DNA from 2 places in the Peribacillus sp. FSL E2-0159 genome. Region 1 is predicted to be linked to the other one. Evidence: riboswitches for the same ligand, from Rfam matches in the RefSeq annotation. Region 1 holds a riboswitch; the other holds the start of a gene.
What was found. Region 1 has a riboswitch for S-adenosylmethionine ahead of NYE63_RS02810 (sugar ABC transporter substrate-binding protein). Riboswitches for the same ligand answer to the same signal wherever they lie in the genome.
Positions count from the first base shown of each region.

Region 2: linked by a shared signal. The riboswitch ahead of metK (methionine adenosyltransferase) and the one ahead of NYE63_RS02810 (sugar ABC transporter substrate-binding protein) in region 1 are both predicted to bind S-adenosylmethionine.

Region 1 covers NZ_CP152053.1:563,468-567,624, reverse strand. Annotated here, with positions in the region: gene NYE63_RS02815 (sugar ABC transporter ATP-binding protein) at 1-231, opposite strand, end outside; gene NYE63_RS02810 (sugar ABC transporter substrate-binding protein) at 288-1,400, opposite strand; SAM riboswitch class I at 1,516-1,621, opposite strand; gene NYE63_RS02805 (GTPase domain-containing protein) at 1,717-4,157, opposite strand, start outside.
Region 2 covers NZ_CP152053.1:5,200,975-5,205,131, reverse strand. Annotated here, with positions in the region: gene pckA (phosphoenolpyruvate carboxykinase (ATP)) at 98-1,687, opposite strand; SAM riboswitch class I at 2,116-2,278, shown strand; gene metK (methionine adenosyltransferase) at 2,441-3,634, shown strand; gene NYE63_RS25370 (gamma carbonic anhydrase family protein) at 3,880-4,157, opposite strand, start outside.

The sequences.
Region 1 (4,157 bases):
CTGAGCCGCTTTTGGAGAGCGGATATCCCGCTTCATCCCATCAATAAAAATGTCACCTGAATAATGAACATGGGCTCCCGATAAAACTTTCATTAACGTCGATTTCCCTGCTCCGTTTGCACCGACCAATGCGTGGGCTGTCCCTGATTGTACGGAAAAATCGACTTCACTCAGCGCCTTCACCCCCGGAAATTCAATCGAAATCTTCTTCATTTCTAGTTGCGTGCCCATGTCCATTCCCCCTTATTGAACAGACACTCCCTTCACTGGAAAGAGAGTGTCTCTTTTTACTTTTTATAATGATCTTTCAAAACCTTCATCCAATCTTCTTCAAATTCCGTGGATACACCCCAGCCATCGACAATACCAGACAGGTTTGCCATGTTTACCGCTTCTTTTGAAGCTTGGATTTGCTTTTGTGAAATAAGTGAAGCATCCAGGTCATATGTTTGCGGCGTTTCTTCTCCCGCTAATTTTTTAGCCAATATCCTCATATTCACTGCACCGATCAACTTGGGATCGACTGCTGCCGTGTAGGACCACGAGCTATCAGCTGATTGGATTTCCTGGAGATCTGCATTAGATACATCAATTCCATATATCTTCACTTCATCTCGGCCCGCTTCTTTAATCGCCCGGGCTGCACCGATTGCAAAGGCATCCCATGTTGCGAAAATGGCATCCAATTTACCTTTAGGGTATTTATTCAGCATTGCTGCTACAGCATTTTGTGTCTGAACCGAAGTATCAGCAGATGCCACTCCGAATCTTTCGACTTCTTTAATCCCAGGATTTTCTTTTAATTTTTCCTGATAGACTGCATTTCTTCTTACCATTGGAGGAAAACCGTCCACCCAAAGATATGCAATTGCCGCTTCACCTTTCTGCTCTTTTATCAGTTTATCAAAAGCCAGTGTTGCCAATGCTTCATCATCTTGTGAAGTTAATGTCACACCTTCTATTTTAGATAGATCGCTTATTGAATCGAATGTGACAACGCTTTTACCTGCATCAACCAACTTTTGAACGTCATTCACAGTTGCTGCATCATCACCATGGGAAATGATATAGCCGTCGTAATCTTCCTCCAAAGCCTGCGCTATCGCATCATGGAATTTAGCCGTATCACCATTTGCTGTATACGTATCCACTTGAAATCCCAGTGCTTCTCCCTCTTCTTTTGCCCCCGCCAGGTATTGAGCCGTATGATCATCACCGCCTATTTTACGGATCACTTTGATTCTGGCTCCATCCCCATCAGCAAATCTTTCCGGGACATTTTCAAATGATACTTTTTCTTCTTTCTTCGATTCTGTGGAACTCTGCCCTGTAGAGCAACCCGTTAAAAGCAATGCCGAAGCGATTGCTGAAATAAATATCCCTTTAATAGACCTTCTCATCTTGTTTCCCTCCATTTTTCCTTATTATTCTTATCAGTTAAGTTGGTGTAAATCCCAAAATAAAAACCTCTCTAATATAGAGAGGTTTAATCGGCTGTTTTGCAGACTTGTCCCTCTCTTATCTGTCAAAACATTTCTGTTTTGCAGGATTTAGCACCAATTCCTAATGGAACGGTTGCTGGGCATCTTAGGGCCAGTCCCTCCGCCACTCTTGATAAGAGATATATTGTGTTACGTTTTCGTAATTAACACTTTATAGGGATATAGTCGTAAAGTCAATAGATTTTTGAATATTTGAAATGTTCCCCGTTATTTTTTATTTTCTTTGAAGCTGGGCTAGACGCTTTTTCTCAATTTTTTCAAGCCTCTCCAACTGCCTTAATTTCACTTCGAACAAAGTGATCGGGTCACGGTAAACTTCCGGATTTTCTTTCATATGCTCCAATGCAGCCTGGTAGTCTTTTATTTCAGTCTGCGTTTGCTCTATCGTTTTTTGAAGTAAAGCAAATGAACTGCGATAGAAAAGTGAGATGTCCCGATCCAAAGATTTTTCAAACAATCCAAATTGGGTAAGGAAACGTTCCGTGATCATTTCGGCAACATCCAGGTAATCTTCACTTTCCAAGTATTTCTTATAACGATTGTACATATTGGCTTTATTTTGCGGTATCGCTCCAAACAGCTTCCCTGCTCCTTTAAGCAGCAATTGTGATGGAGTCCTGCGCAAAAGGATATTAACGTTTTCGATGCGGATACTGCTTGTCATCCGGTCGGCATCACGGCGCCAGTCATCCAATACCCTGAAGTCACCTGCCAGCGTAATCCGTTCTTCTTTGTATAAATCATTGAATCCGGCACTCATCTCATCCATAAACTGCTGGCTTTGTGAGAACTCCATTTGGGAACTGGCAATCCAGTCTTGAAGAGAACGGTAATATTGAGGCATGATCTTATCAGAAATGAAGTTTTGAATCCGCTCATTCATTTCCTGGTTTAACTGTACATGGACCTGACTGAAATCACTGCTTTCCGTTAACGATTTAGAGCAATCCCTCAGTAATTCAGGAATTTTAGTAGAAAGCTGATTTTTCACTTCATCCTTAAGCAGACGATACGACCTTGTGATATTTTCACTTTTTTCTTTTTCCAAATCAGCCAGTTGATTGACCGCCCCATTCAGCTTGACTTCCATCTGTTCATTCCAAGAGATGGAATGCTCGCATTTCCGCTCATTGGCTGCCCGTTTTTCTAACAGATAAGATAAAGTCTTACGAATGAATGCTAGGATTTTTTCAGATCTTCTTTCCTTCCAATTATCATCTTGATAATTCGATTGAAGGAAAGCTGAAAGGTCCTTCAATTGCTGCTTGCTGTCATAAAGTTTGGAGAAAGCGAATACTTTCGCATTCGGGAAATATGCATTCACTTTATCCCATGTTTCGTCTTCCATCCGGACTGCGACCTGATCACTGTATATTGTATCCATTTTGTTTAATAAGAAATGAATCGGCAGTTTCGGTGCCATCATTTGAATTTCCAATAACAAATCCCGTTCGCTGCCGGTGAAAGGCGCCCGGGCATCAAGAACGAACATCAATCCATCACTGCCATGTAAATAGCCTTGGAAATCGGATTCCACGCTTTTTTCCCCATTGAACCCCGGTGTATCCAATAATCGCAGACTATTATTTCTTAGGTAGTCACTGATGATCGTCACATCGACAATAGTCCCGCGCTGGCGGCGTGTTTCATCCAATTCAGTTAGCTCCATGACAACTTTTCTATCTATATCGGTAATTTCAAGGATTTCCAAATCATCCCCGTCTTTGACACTGACTAATGACGAATGATCTTCAGCGGCAATGCTCTCACCAACAATTGACTGAATAAAGGATGTCTTTCCATTTCCTGTACTTCCTACAAGAAGAAGATTGAAATTTTCGGTATTCTTAAGCCCCTCGACCATCCATTTAAGCTTATTGCCAACCCTTAAATCATTATCTTCAGCCCACTGGATAATGGAATTGAACAGCTTCTCTCCCGCTTCCAGTCCGCCTCCCAATTTAGGCGATTTCGCCAACAGGCTTTCTGCATCCTGAATGACCAGAGCATTGATCGTATCCGGGAAGATTTCATTCCAGGACAACGCGGATGCCGCCGCAAACAGCGAGAGCTCCCCATCTGCTATTTTGAGCCAGTTTTCCAGCAACCTTGGCACGACAGGACTTAAATCTTTGATTAGGTGCGTTCCTTCTAACAGACCTGCATATGCATCCCTGTAATAGCCGGAAAGCTCATCCCATACATCCGCATGGTTTAATTCGATGGTATCTATCAAGTTATTAATCACTCTTAGCCATTCGAAATAAGAATCCGTATATTTATAATTTTTCCACAGGGCAACCGTCACCTTTTCGAAACGTTCCTGGTCGAGTGTGTATAGCGAACCAAGGACAGTTGAAAAATAATCCGGTTCCATCGATTGGGCAACACCCTGCTGGATATACGTTTTCAGCACATCGAACCAGCCCATTGATTCTGTACGGATACTTTCATTCGCCGCTAATACCACAGCACTGTTCCAATCCTTTTGTTCTTCAAAAAAGGCACGTGCGATTTCCGTGACATTCGGGTAGTCCGGTTGAAACTCGACTGCTTCTTTCACTACTTTGGAAGCCAGGTCATTTCTCGATTCCACTATGTACAGGGAAAAAAGTTGCAAAAGAACCTCTGTTTTCAAGACCGCTTCATTCGTAT
Region 2 (4,157 bases), 1.2 Mb from region 1:
TAACCTAGTCTTGGTTTAAAGTAATGTTTCGGAAAGAGTCATTTCTTGTCGAAAAAGCGAAAGGACCAAGCAAGAGCTTGGTCCTTTTGTGTACAATTTATTGAGCTGTCGGTCCGCCAAGTTCTTCTATTTCACTTGGAACACTGCCGAATTTCTTGAAGTTTGCACGGAATTGAGCGGCAAGGGCTGTTGCTGCTTGTTTATAAGCGGCAGGATCTGCCCAAGTCTTGATTGGTTGAAGCACTTCGTCAGGAACCCCAGGAACATGAAGAGGAATATCCAAACCGAAGATTTCATCTTTGATCGTTTCGATGTTAGCTAATTCACCTTCAAGTGCCGCTTGTACCATCGCACGAGTGTAAGCAAGTTTCATACGGCTTCCAGTTCCGTATGCTCCGCCAGTCCATCCAGTGTTGACAAGGTATACCTTTGCATTGTGCTCGTCAATTTTATCACCAAGCATCTCAGCATAGCGTTGAGCGGGAAGCGGTAAGAAAGGTGAACCGAAGCAAGTGGAGAATGTAGCTTCCGGTGAAGTTACGCCTCTTTCAGTACCAGCCAATTTACTAGTGTATCCACTTAGGAAATGGAACATTGCCTGTTCTTTCGAAAGCTTGCTGATTGGAGGCAGAACGCCTGAAGCATCAGCTGTTAAGAAAATGATTGTATTAGGATGTCCTGCAATACTTGGGTTCACGATGTTATCGATCGCTTGCATTTGGTAAGCAGCACGAGTATTTTCAGTCAATGAACTGTCATCATAGTTCGCTTCACGTGTATCCGGATCAACAACAACATTTTCCAGTACGGCACCGAAACGGATCGCATCGAAAATTTGTGGTTCTTTTTCACGTGAAAGATTGATCGTTTTCGCATAGCAGCCGCCTTCGATGTTGAATACGCCGTTAGAAGACCAGCCGTGCTCGTCATCGCCAATCAGTTTACGACTAGTGTCTGCGGATAAAGTTGTTTTACCTGTACCGGACAGTCCGAAGAATAAAGCGACGTCCCCTTCACGTCCTACGTTAGCAGAGCAATGCATTGGAAGGATTCCAGCCTCTGGAAGTAAGTAGTTCATGATCGAGAAGATCGATTTTTTCATTTCTCCTGCATATTCTGTTCCGCCGATCAGGATTGTACGGCGTTCAAATGAAACGATGATGAAAGTTTCGGATGAAGTTCCGTCCACTTCTGGGTCTGCTTTGAAGTTAGGTGCAGAAAGGATTGTGAATTCTGCTTCGTGACCTCTTAGTTCCTCTTCGTTTGGACGGATGAACAAAGTATGGGCGAAAAGGTTATGCCAAGCATATTCATTAACAACACGGATTGGAAGACGTGATGATTCGTCTGCACCAGCGAAACCTTTAAAAACAAAGATCTCTTCTTTTGCTTTTAGGTAGTCAACTACTTTATTATATAGTTTATTGAACACATCTTCGGAAATTGGCTGGTTCACTGAACCCCAATCAACTTTATCTTTAACTGATGCTTCTTCCACGATATATTTATCCTTAGGTGAACGACCAGTATATTTGCCAGTTTCAGCTTTTACCGCGCCGGTTGATGTTAAAACGCCTTCACTTCTGCTTAATACTTTTTCGACCAATTGAGGAACTGAAAGTTGAGTTTGCACATTATTTCCTGTTAATAATTGGTGTAACTCATTAGAAACATCTACAGAATTCATATATGAGGTACCTTCCTTTGTTTAAGTTTTTAGATTACAATTAGTATAACACATTCATTTAATTAGTCTATACTATTTCTTTTAATTTGTGATTATTTTCAGTTGGTCGCGTTAATCATTTTAATCCGGCAGGGACCGAGTTACGATTATCGCATATACTTTCATGAAGAAAATTTTAATTTAATAGGAAGTAAGTAAGCAATATATGTCTATTGGGAAAGTCAGGGTGTCGATTTTTCGAATGCTCAATACTTTATTATTAATGGCAATTTACAACATTTCTATTCGTGTTTTGCATTTTAAACCCTTCTAGGACGTTGTATCAACATGTTTTTTCAAATGAACGCCATTCTGAGTGGAAATGTTCTTTTTAGAAAAGCATTGACAAATTCCAGCTAGATACGATAATATCTTAAATTGTACGGATTCTCTTATCCCGAGTTGGTGGAGGGACAGGCCCTTTGAAACCCAGCAACCTGCCATATTGAACTTGACTCCAAGATCGATCGCCGAAAATAAAGCGAAGGTCTTCAAGGAATAGTGGTGATGGTGCTAACCTGAGCAAGGTAAAAAACCCTTGAACGATAAGAGTGAAAGGATAGAAGACAGAATTTTAAACCTTTCCTCATTTGCCAGGGAAGGTTTTTGTGTTTTTTATAAGTAATTCTGTGTCTATAGTTGAAACTAATGAGGGAAACGAGTTCCGTAAAAACAGGCTTATGCCTACAACATACTAACTTCCAAGGAGGAAATATGATGTCAAAGAAACGTCTATTTACTTCTGAATCTGTTACAGAGGGCCATCCGGACAAAATTTGTGATCAGATTTCAGATTCCATTTTAGATGCTATCCTTGCTAAGGATGCAAATGCACGTGTAGCGTGTGAAACTAGTGTAACAACAGGTCTTGTACTTGTTGCCGGTGAAATTACAACGTCCGCTTACGTGGATATTCCGCGTATCGTTCGTGATACGATTAAAGGAATTGGTTACACACGTGCGAAATACGGTTTCGATGCTGAAACTTGTGCCGTGTTGAGTTCCATTGATGAGCAGTCTGCCGATATCGCAGCTGGTGTCGATAAAGCATTGGAAGCTCGTGAAGGAAACATGTCAGACGAAGAAATCGATGCAATCGGTGCAGGGGACCAAGGTCTTATGTTCGGATTCGCTTGTAATGAAACAGAAGAGCTTATGCCGCTTCCGATTTCATTGGCGCATAAACTTTCATTCCGCTTGGCTCAAGTTCGTAAAGATGAAACGCTTCCTTACTTACGCCCTGATGGTAAAACACAGGTAACTGTGGAGTATGATGAGAATAACCTTCCTGTACGTGTAGATACGATCGTTATCTCTACACAGCACGATGCAGAAATTACGCTTGAACAAATTCAAGCCGATCTAAAAGAACATGTGATCAAAGCAGTCGTTCCAGCTGAATTGATCGATGCTGAAACTAAGTACTTCATCAACCCAACTGGCCGTTTCGTAATTGGCGGACCTCAAGGGGATGCTGGTCTTACTGGTCGTAAAATCATCGTTGATACTTACGGCGGATATGCTCGTCACGGCGGCGGTGCATTCTCTGGTAAGGATGCTACTAAAGTTGACCGTTCTGCTGCATACGCTGCTCGTTACGTTGCGAAAAACATCGTGGCAGCCGGCCTTGCCGACAAAGCGGAAGTTCAATTGGCATACGCAATCGGTGTGGCAGAGCCTGTATCAATCTCTATTGATACTTTCGGAACTGGTACAGTTAGCGAAGAAGTCCTTGTTGACCTAGTTCGCGCTAACTTCGACCTTCGTCCAGCTGGTATCATCAAAATGCTTGACCTTCGTCGCCCAATCTACAAACAAACAGCTGCCTACGGACACTTTGGCCGTACAGATGTCGATCTTCCATGGGAACGCACGGACAAAGCAGAAACATTAAAAGCACAAGCGTAATCCATATAAAAAGGTGTCCCGCAATTAGCGGGACACCTTTTTTATGGATTAATTTTGCCGTCAGCGGGAATAATTCAAGAAATCATAAAGAAATTCAAATTACGTGCAATACTCGTGAGTTAGGGTCGATTACAAGCTTGTTTGGGTCAGCTACTCGTGAGTTTAGAGCGTTTACTCGTGAGTTTGGAACTTTTACTCGTGAGTTTGAGTACAATACTCGTAACTTTCAGTCAATTACTCGTGAGTTACTTTATTCGTTCCGCCGTTTTATAGTGTTGTCCTTTTTCGGCGTATTCGCGTACGATGCGTTCCATATCCTGGCGATCTTCTTCGTTGATTTCGCGAATGACTTTAGCCGGGCGTCCGAATGCCAACATGTTCGGTGGAATGATTTTACCTTGGGGAACGAGACTGCCGGCACCGATGAAGGCGCCTTCGCCGATTTCAGCTTCATCAAGTACAATCGATCCCATGCCAATTAGAGCTCCTTTACGGATTTTACAGCTATGTAAAATGACCTGAT